One region of the Sphingobacterium sp. 2149 genome, then DNA from elsewhere that is predicted to be linked to it. Evidence: riboswitches for the same ligand, from Rfam matches in the RefSeq annotation. Region 1 holds a riboswitch; each other region holds the start of a gene.

Region 1 (4,015 bases):
TATATTATAACACAAAATCTTTCGATAAATAACGGTCTAAATTAGCAGAACATTATGCCTTCAGCTGATGTTTACAAAAGCGTTGCTTGCTATTTTTTTAGCGAACGGATTTAGTGTTTAACAGTAAGCGTTTACTCACTTTATATAATTTTAATAAATCCATGTTATTTTTGAATAAGTGCTTCTAAAAAGTACAGTTTTTTGACAAAAGACTTGGACGTTTATCAAAAACTATATTAAATTTGCATCAATCACAAAAACATGAGCAAAAAATCAAATAAAGAAGTTGACGTTGTTCTAATCGGCGCCGGTATTATGAGTGCTACTTTGGGTACTCTAATCAATGAATTAAGCCCAGACGTTAATATTGAAATTCTTGAGCGTTTGGATGTTGTGGCTGCTGAAAGTTCAGACGCTTGGAATAATGCTGGCACGGGTCACTCTGCCTTATGCGAGTTAAATTATACGCCCGAACAGAAAGATGGTTCTGTAAAGATTGATAAAGCAGTGAAAATTGCTGAGCAATTTGAGGTATCTAAGCAGTTTTGGTCCTACCTTGTTGATAAAGGCATCATTACCCAGCCTGAAAATTTTATCCGTAGTATTCCACACCTGAGTGCGGTTTTTGGTGAAAAAGATGCTAAATTTCTGAAAACAAGATGGGAAACTTTAACGACCCAAAACTTGTTTAAGGGGATGGAGTATACCGAAGATGCTGAATTGCTGAAATCATGGATTCCATTGATGATGGAGGGGCGTGATAAAAACGAAAAGATTGCTGCAACGAAAATGGATCTTGGTACAGATGTCAATTTTGGCTCATTGACACGTGATTTGATCGCTAATCTTGCAAATAAAGAAAATATATCCATTTCGCTAAACCATGAAGTCATTGACATCGAACGTGAAGATGATGGCCGTTGGGAAGTGGAGGTCAAAGATTTAAAAACAGGAGTAAAGAGAGAAATCAAAGCGAAATTTGTATTTATTGGTGCTGGTGGACACTCCTTGCTGTTGTTGGAAAAATCTGGAATACCAGAAGCAAAAGGGTATGGTGGCTTTCCGGTAGGAGGCCAATGGCTGCGTTGCGTGAATGAGGAGATTATTAATGCCCACCACGCCAAAGTGTACGGCAAAGCCTCTGTAGGCGCTCCACCGATGTCTGTGCCGCACTTAGATACGCGTTATATCGATGGCAAACAAGCTTTGTTATTTGGTCCTTATGCGGGTTTTTCAACAAAATTCCTCAAACAGGGGTCTTATTTCGATCTACCGGCTTCTATCAAGTTGTCGAATATCCGACCGATGCTATCTGCCGGACTTGATAATTTGCCCTTGACCAAATATTTGATCACAGAAGTCATGAAATCTCCGAAAGATAAACTGGAATCATTGAAACAATTTATGCCCACAGCAAAATTGGAGGACTGGGTTATTGAGAAGGCGGGACAACGGGTTCAGGTGATCAAGAAAGATGAGAAGAGAGGTGGAATTTTGGAATTTGGAACAGAGGTCGTTTCTAGTTCAGATGGCTCTATTGCCGCGTTATTGGGCGCTTCTCCTGGCGCTTCTACCTCTGTTGCTATTATGATCAGTTTGCTGAAGAAATGTTTCCCTGAGCGTGCTAAATCAGATGAATACCGCAAGAAGTTACGTGAGATGATACCATCACACGGTAAATCATTGAACGATGATGCACAGCTTTGTAAAGAAACACGTATACGCACACATAAGGCGTTGAAATTAATCGATATCGATTAATCAGTTCGACCGCCAATATACTCGAGGGGTGCTTCGAACGGCTTTGGCCGTTCTGGGCTGAGATTATACCCAATAAAAGCGATTGTTCCTCTTTGTACAATCGCTTTTATATACCTGATCCAGGTAATGCTGGCGTAGGGATTTAATTTCAATAAAAACAGCTTTTTTCCCCGAAGGTTTATTATAAGATCACACGCAATAATAAACAATTCGAATGACTCCCGAATCCATTATCGACGCTTTTATAAAACAGATGCAGCAGGCCACAATAGCGGAATGGCTAGGGGTTTCTTTCGGCATTCTGCAAGTCTGGTTTTCACGGCAAAATAAATCAATCCATTATATTTTTGGAATTATAGGCATACTGATATCCGTATATGTATTATTTCATGCAAAACTGTATGCTGAAATATTGTTGCACCTGTATTATTTAGTCATGAGCATCTACGGCTGGATGTATTGGAAATATAGCAGTGACGTCGCTACGCCGATCACGAATTGTGAAAAGAAAGATTGGTGGATAGTAAGCTTTATCTGCACCGCTGGTTTTCTGTTGTTCTATTTTGGATTGGTGCACTTAACCGACTCGGATGTTCCACTATGGGATTCTGCCGTTTCTTGTACCGCTTGGGCAGGAATGTGGTTGTTGGCAAAACGTAAAATAGAAAATTGGATACTGTTGAATATTAGCAATCTAATGGCTATTCCGTTATTGATCCATAAAGGATTGTTTCTTTATTCCGGACTGACTTTGTTTTTATTTGTTATGGCATTTAGTGGATATTTAAATTGGAGGAAAATCATACGTGAAGAGAGATATGCAACTCAATAGTGCGGATATTGCAATTCTGAAAGACAGTCAGGCAAAAGGTATTCAGCAGAAATCCTTGTCGGATGAACAGTTGGAGCTAATCTATCGCAGAAAATGGTTCAAAATCTGGATTCCCGTTGAATTGGGGGGATTAGGTTTAACGGTGCCCGAAGGTCTCAATGTATTGGCTGATTTAGCGTATTGGGACGGCGGGCTGGCCTGGACAGTTACATTATGTTCGGGAGCAAATCTTTTTGTGGGTTTTATTGACCCCGTTTTAGGAGATCAAATTTTTAAAACGGAACGCGTTTGTTTCGGTGGTAGCGGTCAGGCATCTGGCACAGCAACGCGCGATGGTGAACATTATCGACTCACAGGATTTTGGAAATACGCCACTGGAGCTCCCCATTTAACCCATTTTACGTTGAATGCAACGATTGAGGAAGAGGGCAATCCCGTATTGGATGACAGGGGAGATCCCCTTGTAAAATCATTTTTTGTCGATAGGGAACATGCGCTGGTTCATTATGACTGGGATACATTCGGATTACAAGTGACAGCCTCGCACTCTTTTTCGCTGCAGGACGTTCAGATTGATGGTAAACAGTGTTTCGAAATCAATGCGGCAAAAAGCACACGCAGTGATCTACGCTATCAATATCCCTTTATGCCTTTCGCTGAGTTGACCCTGCTGGCGAATTTTATCGGGATGTATAAGCGATTTCTAGATTTGATTGAAAAACTGTTTGTGTTAAAAAGTAAAGCGTCCAAATGGGAGTATGCAGCGAGTAAAGCCGCTTTCGGCATGCTCGATGAACTTCAACAGGATTTCATAATACAAAAGGATGCTATCCTGAATTTGGCTGATCATTCTTGGGATAACCTCAGTAATGGAATCGATAATGCCTTAATTTATGCGCAAATAGCGACGCAAAGCCGTGATTTTGTGTCTTCCATCTTAATGAATACCGTTAAACTCTATCCTCATGCAGGGATTTTGGGGGCGACCGTTGACCAAGAGATCAATATCATCTTCCGAAATATTTTTACTGCTTCACAGCATAAGTTGTTGCAAAAAAGTATATAAAGAAAAGCTTAGTTTAAAGAATTTTTTGTTACAAATGCTGGGTTATCTACAGATTTTCCGCTGCCAATTTTCGATGTACCAAAAGAAGACTAACTTGTAACTAACTCGAGCCTTTTTGCAGTGCTTGTTCAGTGCTCGTTCAGTGCTTACTCAGTGGTGATTCAGTGACGAGTGAACAAGCACTGAACCAGAACTGGTTAACAATTGTTCTAAGGCTGTGCTTAGGGGTAAATTGGTGTTAGGATATCTTCATTCTAATTGGTATCTTAGCTATTTTTTGCCATGACATAGCCAACCGATTCGCACGCATTGCGGAATTTTTGGCTTTAAGGAATGCTGAGAAATATTAAAGTGAC
Region 2 (4,015 bases), on a different contig from region 1:
TGCCTTGGTTGTCAATCTAAAAAAGACCCCCTGTACTTTACCTCTTATTGAAATATTCAAATGTTTCATCTGTAACTTATTTTTTCTTCCATCTGTCAGATGGAGCAATCCATGACTATAATTTCATTCGTATAGTCATGGGTTGTTCATTAAAAACAAAAGTACAGAAGTTTTGGGGAATAAAATACTAGGCTAAGCGTTTTACCTTCACATCATCAGTCAAGCGCATATGTTCCATCCCCTGAAGCAATACAACACCTGGCTTTTTACCGACCTCCAATGATCCAAATTCGTCCTGAATATTTAACGCAATAGCACCATTAATCGTGGCCCATTGTATAGTCTGTAAGAAATCAAGATCCTCGAAGTGTGCATGTAACACCTTTAGTTCCTCCAGAATGGACAGTGTATCGTTGGAAGCTAAACTATCGGTTCCGATCACAATACGTTGTCCTGCATTTAAAAAATTCTGAATTTTAGGTAGAACCCCCTCAATATAAAGGTTAGCTTTCGGACATAAACACCACGTGACGTCACGCCCCATACGCTCAACAAAATCAAGATCTTTTAAAGACGTATAGGTATTATGAACCAACAACAATTTATTTGGGTAAGGCAAATAAGGCAAATAAGATTGAATTGAATTTCTTGCCTGCGCTTTTATCGTATCTGCATTTTTTCCAATACTTTTATAAAAGTCTAAAAATTCGCCCATTTTATAACGGAACAACTTATTCTCTTCCTCACTTTCCTGATTATGAATACTGATAATGTTTGTTTCCGGAACTATTTTCTTGAATTTTTTAAAAAGTACCTTAGAGCAAGAATAGGGAGCATGTGGCGTGATAGATACATGACCATTCCTAAACTCTTGGATCAATGATTTCGCTTCCTTCAACTTAAAATCAGCTTCGTCTGGCTCAATTCCCATCACCTCTACAAACGTGTGATACAGGATTTCAGAATCCTCCTTCAATTTTGAAGAATTATCCGTATTAGCATGATCACCTACTGCGACAATACCATTTTCGTACATCTCTCTGTCGGCTTTTGCCATCGCTTCATCTATTTTCTTCATCGAAGCCGAACGCGTTGTCATCACCTTACTCAAAAAGCTCGGAAGACCTGTACCTTTGGCAACAATACCTTTCATATGCGACAATTCAATGTGGCAATGTGCATTGATAAAACCCGGAATTATAACCCCTTCGTATTTCTCGACCTGACCGTTATCCATCGGTGTAAATGACGTTGGGTCAAAGATCCCTTGAATTACCCCCTCCTCATCTACCGCAACAATACCATCTTTTATCGGCATCGAGCTAATCGGTAGAATATAATTAGCGCTTAAATATTTTAACATTTTATCTCCTCACTATCGATTTAGTAACTAAAATTTTGACCTGTATGAATACATACCACTAGTAGAAAATTTCATGCCAAGGTACCTAAAAAGAACAATATATACCAAAAACAACAATTTACATAAAATATTAACCAAAAAGAAATAACAACAAACATCTTCCTTGTTTAATTTGTCATAAAATACTTCTTTATATAACATTTCAATTTTTAATCTATATATTCGCAGCATCAAATAGGGGTGCCTTGTTTTGTCAGGAACACAAATACAGGCTGAGATTATACCCAACAGATTAAATTCTGTACACCTGATCCAGATAATGCTGGCGTAGGGAGAGGTTAGTTAAATAGTGCGATCATAGTAACCCCTTGCTATGATTTGTTTAACTCAAACAAAATACATTACCATGATCAAATTTTTGATTTGTAGCTCTTTAGCTACTATTTCGACCCAAATTGCCATTGCGCAGCAAAATCTGACAATTAAAACTGTAGATAAGACCAGCCAAAACCCTTTACAAAACGTTTCCGTATCCATTGATGGACAAGCTTCCTTCAACGGTCAGTCAGACAACCATGGAATAATTAAGCTCTATCATCTCAATACCGGGCAACATCATATACAGATTTCCTCTGTCGGATATAAAACATGGATCCGCAATGTAAACGTAAAAGATAATATGGAACTACTGGTCGAATTAGAACCCACTACCATACAAATGGAAGAGGTACTTGTCCAATCCACACGTGCTAAAAGAAATGCTCCTACAACCTTCAAAAACATCTCAAAAGAGGAAATTACCAAAAACAACCTCGGACAGGATATCCCTTTTCTTCTTAACCAAACACCATCCGTACAGGTAAATTCAGATGCTGGAGCCGGCATCGGTTATACCGGGATGACCATCCGCGGATCAGATAATCAACGAATCAACGTAACATTAAATGGCATTCCACTAAATGACGCGGAGAGCATGGGCTCATTTTTTGTCAATCTTCCTGACTTTGCATCTTCCACAGAGAGCATCCAAGTTCAACGTGGCATTGGCACCTCAACGAACGGCGCGGGATCATTTGGAGCCTCATTAAATATTCAGTCCAACACACTGGCCGAAAATCCCTATGCAGAACTTAATAATTCTTTTGGTTCTTACAACACGTGGAAAAATACAGTGAAGGTGGGCACTGGACTAATAAATGACAAATTTGCATTCAATGCCAGATTATCGCGAATCAGTAGCGATGGCTATATTGAAAGGGGGAGTTCAGACCTACAATCTTTCTATGTGGATGGTGGTTATTATGGTAAGAAACACATCCTAAAAGGAATTGTATTCTGGGGAAAAGAAAAAACATATCAGGCCTGGAATGGCGTTCCCGAACCGTTAATTACTGGAGATCGGTCACGTATGGATGACTATGCCGATAACGCGCTCGAAATATCGGGAGCTGAAAAAGATCGGTTTATGAATGCTGGTCGTAACTATAACCTGTACACCTATAAAAACCAAACTGATAATTATACGCAAAAACATCATCAGCTTCATTACACCAATATCTTGAGCGACAAGTTAACATTTAATACCGCCCTCCATTATACCAGAGGTTATGGCTACTATGAAGAAATGAGACCTGGCGATAAATTGAGTAAATATGGCCTGCCCAATGTGATTATCGGAAAAGATACCATACAAAAAACAGATCTAGTCCGCAGAAGATGGTTGGACAACTATTTTTATGGCCTGACCTACTCCCTCAATTATAAACCCAACGATCAGCTGGAGATTACCTGGGGTGGAGCCTACAATCAATACAGAGGGAAGCATTATGGTCAAGTCATATGGGCACAATATGCCTCAACAGGATTTTTGGATGACAACTACTACTTCGGAAAATCACAAAAAAATGATTTCAGTAATTTCCTAAAGATCGATTACAAATTGGACCAATGGATTCTTATGGCTGATGTCCAATATAGAAATGTAGACTATCACATATATGGCGATGACGATAAGGTCAAAAACTATAACTATCACCCAAAATTCAATTTCTTAAACCCAAAAGCGGGCGCAACTTATCTCTTAAATGATTATTCAAATGTGTATGCTTCCTATGCCTTTGCGCAGAAAGAGCCTGTTCGCAAAGATTTTATAGAAAAAAACAGCAGTTTACCTGATCCAACACCTGAGAAAATGCAGGATATAGAATTTGGTTACCGATTTGCAAACGAAAAACTTAACATCGGGTTGAACGGATATGGGATGTTTTACAAAAATCAGCTGATTCCAACTGGCGAAATCAGTGATACAGGCTCTCCGATTCGCCAAAATGTCAACGATAGCTATCGGATTGGCATCGAGTTCGATGGTTCATGGACCATCAGTAAACAGCTCAACTGGAAAGCAACTGCGAGTTTTAGCCAAAATAAAATCAAAAACTTTGAAGAGGTAATTGGTGATACACGAATTTTTTATACAAAAACGGACATCGCATTGTCTCCAGCAACTATCTTGTCAAGTAATTTCTCTTATAGCCCTATAACACCGCTTACATTTTCACTTTTATCCAAATTTGTAGCTAGACAATACTTGGATAATTCATCTACAAAAGAAAGAAGCATTTCCTCTTATTTTGTCAACAATCTTTTGGCAAA
Region 3 (4,015 bases), on a different contig from region 1:
ATGGTCGCATCAGCATAGAAATAAACAGATGACGTCAGTTCCAAATTGGACTGAGCCTTAACTGGAACCCAATCTCCGCGTCCAAAAGTAGTAAGGCCTGAGGGGCTGATGCCGTCGACATAATCGACATAGCGTTTAATATTATCGTAGCATTCTTCCAATGCACGCGGATCACCATAAAACTGATAGATCTGCCAAGGGATAATGGCGATGGTGCTTGTCCAGTCAAGACCATTCGCTGTACCATACCCCCATCCACCCGTTGGAATAATATCTGGTAATACGCCATTCTCGTGTTGCTCATCACGATGATCGGCCAGCCATTTTTCATAAACTGTAATACCGTCAAAATTATACAGGGCAGTTTCAATCGCCAGGTGACCATCCCCTGTCCAACCATTTTTTTCGCGTTGCGGGCAGTCCGTAGGATACCCCATCAAATTCGACAAATAGGCATTGTTGGTCGCTTTCCATAGTTTGTTAATCAATTCCGAGGATGTTTTAAGCTGTCCGATAGGTTCAACATCGCTGTGCATAAAATAGGCAGTCACAGCAGAACTATCCAAAGCTATCGCTGTGCTGCTGCTAACCTCGACATAACGAAAGCCTTTATAACCAAATTTAGCCATAAACTCATCATCGCGACCACTTAAGGTTAGTATATCCGTCTGAAATGGCTCGCTTTCCTTATCGCCAAGATAGTAAATATCGATATTGGACTGATCGAGTCGGCCATCAGACTGTAACCGTTCACCATGCTTAATACGCAGAACAGTACCCCTCGGCCCCTTTATCTGAACCCTTGTAATCCCCGCCATATTCTGCCCCATATCGAAAACATACGTACGCTGGTCAATCTTTGTGACTGATTTTGGTCTGAATACATTTCCTAGTCGAATCGGAACCATTTGTTGAGAAACGATGTAGGTGGATGGAGCAGTTCTATATTGAACGGTCTGCCAGGCTGAATCTTCAAATTTTGGCATATCCCACCCGGGCATGTCAATTCGAGCATCGTAATGCTCACCCGTGTAAATATTGTTATAGATAATTGGACCGGAAGCTGTTTTCCACTGCTTATCTGAAACGACCGTTTCCTGTGTGCCGTCTGTATACTCGATTTTAAGCTCCAAACAGAATGTTGGCCGATTTCGCCATGGGGCTTGATGAAAGTTCCATACCGCCAGCGGTTGATGATTATACCATCCATTTCCCAAAACGACGCCAATCGCGTTCGCACCTCGTTGAAGTTGTCCGGTAACATCCTCTACCACATAAAGTGTTCGACGATCAAATCGCGTATACATGGGATCAAGACGGTGGTCTTCAATGCGCACGCCATTAATAGAAAGTTCATATAATCCGGCAGCAGCAACATAAGCACGAGCCGATTTTATTCGCTTCTTGGCAGTGAATTCAGTCCTAAAATACGGAGCGTTGCGCGCATTGATATCTTTATTGTCACTGATCCATTTTCCTGTCCAAAGATCCTTCCCCATCATTCCAGTCTCGAAAGATGCTATTGCTGAAACGCTGGAAATGCCGTCTCGGTCCCATACTTTAACTCGCCAAAAGTATTTTGTCCGCGGCTTTAACTCGGTACCATTATATTGCACCAACATCGCCGAACTTAGCTGCTTTCCACTGTCCCAATGCGCTTTTGCCCCGTGTAACAATTCAAGAGAATCTTGCCCTAAAAGAATCTGATAAGCTTGTTGTAAAGCGCCCCTTCGCTGGTCTTCAAGGCGCCAGCTTAGTCTCGGACGGGATGCGTCAATGCCTAGCGGATTGACCAGATGTTCGCATGTCAACTGTACAGCAGTGCAGTTATTCTTAGATTGTGCATATGCAATACTTGTCATACACAATAGTATTGTTAATAAAATCCTACGCATTAAAGGGTATAATTGTCGGTGACTGTTAAATTGTTTTAGCTGATTAAAAAACGAATATATTAAATATTTCCCAAATCGCGACCTGCACTTTCCTGATCTATCTGTGAGGCATTTAAATTAAAATTCTTGCAACTTTCAAAAAAATAATACTATCTTCGTTTTAACTTTAGGGGTGTCTGCTTGTGCAGGCTGAGATTTTACCCTTAGAACCTGATCCGGATCATACTGGCGTAGGGAAAAGTGAGCTGTCTAACAGGTGCTTTGCTGTACCTTCGTGTAGCCATTCCTAAAGTTTAACCAAAAAAATTAAGGAATGGAACTTACAATAAACCATCAAATTCGATTTTTCGACCCCGCCCCTTCTTCACTTGAGGAATTATTGGTCTTGGAATTATCTGGCAAAACCCAAGGTGTTGCCGCTGCCATCAACAACCATGTTATACCCAAGGAAGATTGGGCTACAACAACACTCAATCCTCACGATCAAATCATCTTAATAACCGCATCGCAAGGCGGATAATGATTTTAAAAAAATCACCCTAATCATTCACTTCAATTCAGAAAAATGACAGCTGAAACAATTACGCAATCCCCTTTTCCCAACTCAAAGAAAATTTTTGTACCTGGAACGCTATTTCCTATTCAAGTTGCTATGCGCCAAATTTCTTTAAGTCCAACTAAATTGAGCAATGGACAAGTAGAAATTAATCCCCCTATCACAATCTACGATACTTCTGGTCCATATACCGATGAGGATTTTCAGATCGATATCCGAAAAGGTCTCCCGCGGCTTCGCGAACAATGGATATTGAATCGCCAGGACGTAACCCAGCTAGCCAACATTACATCCCAATACGGACAAAAAAGGCTCTTTGATCCAACGCTTGATGCGCTCCGATTTGCCTATAGTCATAAACCGAAGGTGGCCACTTCTGGCGGAAATGTCACCCAATTACATTATGCAAAGAAAGGCATCATTACCCCCGAAATGGAGTACGTAGCTATCCGGGAAAATCAACGTATCGAGCAGCTAGTAGCCACCACACCTGGAATGGATCATCAGCATACAGGTGAAAACTTTGGCGCCAGAACACCTAAAAAAAAGATTACTCCCGAGTTTGTCCGCGAAGAAATCGCTGCCGGGAGAGCGATCATTCCCAATAATATCAATCACCCTGAAAGTGAACCGATGATCATTGGCCGTAATTTCCTGGTTAAGATCAATGCCAACATTGGCAATAGTGCTGTTAGCTCGAGTATCGAAGAGGAAGTTGAGAAAGCGGTTTGGGCCTGCCGTTGGGGGGCCGACACCATCATGGATCTCTCCACAGGTAAAAATATTCATGAAACCCGCGAGTGGATCATCCGCAATTCACCCGTTCCAATCGGCACCGTACCAATCTATCAAGCATTAGAAAAAGTAAAAGGGGTAGCCGAAGACCTTACTTGGGAGATATTTAAAGACACCTTGATCGAACAGGCAGAACAAGGTGTTTCATACTTTACTATACATGCAGGTGTACTGCTTCGCTATATTCATCTTACAGCTTCAAGGGTAACTGGTATCGTCTCAAGAGGTGGTTCCATCATGGCTAAATGGTGTCTTTTTCACCACAAAGAAAACTTTCTTTATACCCATTTTGATGAAATCTGCTCGATTATGAAACAATATGACGTCGCTTTTTCACTTGGCGATGGTCTTCGCCCTGGAGCTATTGCGGACGCCAACGATGCGGCTCAATTTGCTGAACTCGAAACATTGGGTGAACTTGCGAAGATCGCCTGGAAACACGATGTTCAGGTAATGATAGAGGGCCCCGGTCACGTCCCAATGCAACTGATCAAAGAAAATATGGACAAACAACTGGAATGTTGTAATGAAGTTCCATTTTATACCTTAGGCCCGCTTACCACTGATATTGCTCCGGGATATGACCATATTACTTCGGCCATTGGAGCCGCGATGATAGGTTGGTACGGTTGTGCCATGCTTTGTTATGTTACCCCAAAAGAACACCTCGGATTACCCAATAAAAAAGATGTTAAAGATGGTGTCATCACGTACAAACTAGCCGCGCATGCTGCTGATTTGGCTAAAGGACACCCTGGAGCACAGTATC
Region 4 (4,015 bases), on a different contig from region 1:
AGCCGGACATTACAAAACCGACTATAAGGCTTATCAGCATCGCATCACGCTAGCATTAGAACAACTAAAAAAAGAAGGAGCGGATCCCAACAAGATTGCTATCATTGGCTACTGTTTTGGAGGTACCGGCGCGCTCGAAGCCGCAAGAGCGCATTTACCCGTCAATGCAGTGGTCAGTATTCATGGCGGCCTATCCAAATCTGCAGACAGACCCAATGGTGCTATCAAAACAAAAGTGCTTGTTGAGCATCCTGCAGACGATAAAAGTGTATCCAAAGAAGATTACGATGGGTTGATCAAGGAATTAAACCAAGGGAAAGCAGATTGGCAAATAATCACCTATGCAAATTCTGGACATACCTTTACCAATCCAGAGTCGCCAGAGTATAATCCAGTGATGGCGAAACGCGCCTGGGCGCATACGTTATTATTTTTGAAAGAAGTGTTAAACTAGCTCGCAACACGAACAACAGCAATATCTCTCCAAATGAATGATAATTCGAAGCTGAAAATCTATCCGACTATTGTTCATTTCTTGATATTGCTGTTGTAAAGCATCATCGCAATCCCCCATCCTTTAAAATCACTAAAGATAGCAAGCCCTCAAAACCAGAGGACAAATCGTGTCGCAAATCGTGTGACAAATCGCGGGACAAACTTTTAAAAAAGGAGAAAAAAAGTGTGAACACATACATTTCTTGATTAATTTTGAAAGCAAAAAAAAGGTCGAATTGAGAAAAAGAATACTAATAAGTCAACGTCATCCAATACTATATTTTCTTGCGGTATGGGCACGAAGAATGCACCGAAAAGCCGTTTGGCTGTTGGATGATAAAAAATACGCTGCTGTTAAATCAGCTGATAAACTTCCCTTCCGCGTTAAAAAACACCAGTCTGTATTGTTAAAGAAACTGGGCGAAAACAACATGCAATTGCAGATCAATAAAGTTACCAATCTGAAAATTGCAGCATCACAGATCACGAGCATTCTGATCAGGCCACAAGAAACTTTTTCATTTTGTAAATTGGTAGGACTACCTACCGCAAAAAAAGGGTATCTGTCGGGAATGGAACTTTCTTTCGGCGAAGCGCGAGCGGGCATTGGTGGTGGAATCTGTCAAATATCAAATCTCATCCATTGGCTTGTCATTCACAGCCCGCTTACGGTCACTGAACGCTACCACCACTCTTTTGATCCTTTTCCCGACGATGGCCGTGTACTACCTTTCGGTAGTGGCGCTACCGTATTCTATAATTATCGGGACTATCAGTTCACTAACAATACCCCTTACACCTTTCAAATAAATCTGTGGTTTACCGACAAATGTTTAGAAGGTGAATTGAGAATCGATCAAGAGCTGGATTTTGCGTACCATGTATTTGAAAAAGAGCACCAATTTCTTAAAATAGACAATCAGTTCTTTCGGAAGAACGAGATCTGGCGCGAGAAGTTTTTAAAATTTCAAGGTGGAAAGATTTTAGAAACAGAACTTTTAACCAAAAATTTTGCGCGGGTTACTTATACCCCGGATGAATATACTGAAATTAGTTCCGACCGAAAGGCGTAATTCATTTTCATGATGATGATGCACGCTCTTTTAATATGAAAAGTCCACTTTTTTGTTTAAGTTTGGGATGGCTTTGGGGGTATTCTGTATAGAATTGAGATAGTCCCTTTGAACCTGATTCGGTTTATACCGGCGTAGGGAAAAGCAACAATCCACTGTACAGCATATCTTTATACTGCACAGCCCATCGCTCTTCCTTCCCTCAAAGCCACACGAATATAGCTTAACATGCAAAAAGAATGGAAGATTCTATTATCAATTTATTGGAGCAGGTGAGGATTGAAAAACCGCTCGTGCATAACATCACAAACCTCGTTGTGATGAATACTACGGCCAACGCACTTTTGGCCTTAGGAGCATCCCCTGTAATGGTACACAGCCCATTGGAAGTACGCGAAGTTGTGGACATTGCACAAGCGCTCGTCATTAATATCGGTACTTTAAGTGAACATACAGCCGAAGCGATGCTGGTCGCTACGGAACACGCCAATACCATCGGACGACCGTGGGTATTGGACCCTGTTGGTGCCGGGATATCAGCATTTCGCAATGACCTACTTTCCAACCTACTAGCGCTAAAACCAACAGTAATCCGTGGCAATGCATCGGAAATCATAACGCTGTACAATTCCAACCAACCGAATACAAAGGGAGTTGACAGCACCGCGGATAGTAAAGATGCGCTCAGGTTTGGAAAGCTATTGCAACAACATACTGGCTCCATCATCTGTATTTCTGGAAATGTAGACTATATTCTTTCGGAAAAACACACGGTTGAAGTGTATAACGGCCACCCCTTAATGACGCAAGTGACAGGACTTGGCTGTAGTGCTACTGCACTCATTGGTGCATTCCTGGCTGTTACGGATGGCCACTTTGAAGCTGCTGTCGCAGGGGTCTCCCTCTTAAGCCTGGCCGGAGAGCTCGCAGCCAAATCAGCCAGCGGCCCGGGCACACTGCAATTGAATCTTTATGATGAACTCTATCGGCTTAATGCAGAACGTCTGCAATCAAGTCTCAAGATCAAACACTATGCACATTAATCCGCTTTTCCCATATCCTTTATATTTAGTCATCTCCGAGCGGGATTGTTATCCCAAAAATTGGCTTCAGGTCGCCGAAGAGGCTATTATTGGTGGTGTTGATCTGATTCAATTGCGAGAGAAAACGGATAATCCCGCTACCTTTTTAGCAAAGGCCATGCGCTTGAAAAAGATTACCGATCACTATGGTATTCCTTTGGTAATTAATGATGCCGCAGCAATTGCCCAACAGATCGGGGCCTGGGGAGTGCATGTGGGTCAAAACGATCTCAAACCAGTCGCCATTCGAGAAAAATATGGAGACAGATTAACTATTGGATGGTCCATAGAAGCTGTGCAACAGCTGGAGAGCCAACAGATGCTAGTCGTCGACCATCTTGGTGTAAGTCCCATCTTTTCAACACCTACCAAAAGAGATACTGTTACCGAATGGGGAATTACGGGTTTAAAGCACCTTCGGAATAGGACCGAAAAGCCATTGATCGCGATCGGAAGCATGAATTTCCACACCACACAACAAGCTTGGAAAGCGGGCGCAGATTCCATCGCAGTTGTTTCGGCCATCTGTCAAAGTGCCGATCCCAGACAAGCCAGTGCACAATTAAAAGCCTTACTAAAATGACAAAAAACAAAAAATATAGGGTTCCTACTATACTCAGCATCGCAGGATTCGACGGAAGCGGCGGAGCCGGCATACAGGCAGATACCAAAACGATATCGGCATTGGGCTGCTATGCGATGAATGTTTTAACCGCCCTCCCCGTTCAGAATACGCAAGGTGTGAGACGTATTTATGAGATACCTACCTCGGCTGTACAAGATCAGCTGGATGCAATCTTTGAGGATATTTATCCAGATGCAATCAAAATAGGCATGGTGCACAATATTGAGCTTGTAGAGCTCATCAGTAACTATTTATCAACGTATAAGGGACCAATCGTATTTGATCCGGTCATGGTATCGACGAGTGGACACAAACTTATTCATGAAGACACCATCCAGGCCTGCGTAACACGTCTTTTCCCCTTAGCAACACTGATTACACCAAATTTAGATGAGACGAGTGTCTTAGTGGATGAACCTATTCATACTGTTCAAAAGATGGAAAAAGCTGGAAATAGTTTACTGGCTGCGGGTTGTCAATCTGTTCTGATTAAAGGTGGACATCTACAGAGTGAAGAGTTAACATCCCTCTTATTTCAACAGCAAAAGCCTCCAATTGAATTCAAGTCACAAAAAATTAACAGCAAAAATACACACGGTTCCGGCTGCTCGCTCTCTTCAGCAATTGCGAGCCAATTGGCACAAGGCGTTGCTCTCGATCGCGCAGTAGACATCGCATTATCCTATATACACGCGGCGATTTTGGGAAGTAAAAATCTTCGCATTGGCAAAGGAAATGGG

Evidence for each region. Region 1 has a riboswitch for thiamine pyrophosphate ahead of pnuC (nicotinamide riboside transporter PnuC). Riboswitches for the same ligand answer to the same signal wherever they lie in the genome.
Region 2: linked by a shared signal. The riboswitch ahead of J2X77_RS12970 (TonB-dependent receptor domain-containing protein) and the one ahead of pnuC (nicotinamide riboside transporter PnuC) in region 1 are both predicted to bind thiamine pyrophosphate.
Region 3: linked by a shared signal. The riboswitch ahead of thiS (sulfur carrier protein ThiS) and the one ahead of pnuC (nicotinamide riboside transporter PnuC) in region 1 are both predicted to bind thiamine pyrophosphate.
Region 4: linked by a shared signal. The riboswitch ahead of thiM (hydroxyethylthiazole kinase) and the one ahead of pnuC (nicotinamide riboside transporter PnuC) in region 1 are both predicted to bind thiamine pyrophosphate.

What each region holds. Positions count from the first base shown of each region.
Region 1 is NZ_JAVDTD010000001.1:74,301-78,315, forward strand. Features, by position in the region: gene J2X77_RS00300 (malate:quinone oxidoreductase) at 262-1,761, shown strand; TPP riboswitch at 1,776-1,920, shown strand; gene pnuC (nicotinamide riboside transporter PnuC) at 1,976-2,593, shown strand; gene J2X77_RS00310 (acyl-CoA dehydrogenase) at 2,568-3,659, shown strand.
Region 2 is NZ_JAVDTD010000008.1:130,599-134,613, reverse strand. Features, by position in the region: gene J2X77_RS12980 (acylphosphatase) at 1-69, opposite strand, end outside; gene J2X77_RS12975 (amidohydrolase family protein) at 188-1,363, opposite strand; TPP riboswitch at 1,590-1,715, shown strand; gene J2X77_RS12970 (TonB-dependent receptor domain-containing protein) at 1,770-4,015, shown strand, end outside.
Region 3 is NZ_JAVDTD010000009.1:208,750-212,764, reverse strand. Features, by position in the region: gene J2X77_RS14720 (family 78 glycoside hydrolase catalytic domain) at 1-1,862, opposite strand, end outside; TPP riboswitch at 2,054-2,149, shown strand; gene thiS (sulfur carrier protein ThiS) at 2,209-2,415, shown strand; gene thiC (phosphomethylpyrimidine synthase ThiC) at 2,461-4,015, shown strand, end outside.
Region 4 is NZ_JAVDTD010000003.1:161,003-165,017, forward strand. Features, by position in the region: gene J2X77_RS05595 (dienelactone hydrolase family protein) at 1-454, shown strand, start outside; gene J2X77_RS05600 (VanW family protein) at 732-1,568, shown strand; TPP riboswitch at 1,634-1,726, shown strand; gene thiM (hydroxyethylthiazole kinase) at 1,808-2,611, shown strand; gene thiE (thiamine phosphate synthase) at 2,601-3,233, shown strand; gene thiD (bifunctional hydroxymethylpyrimidine kinase/phosphomethylpyrimidine kinase) at 3,230-4,015, shown strand, end outside.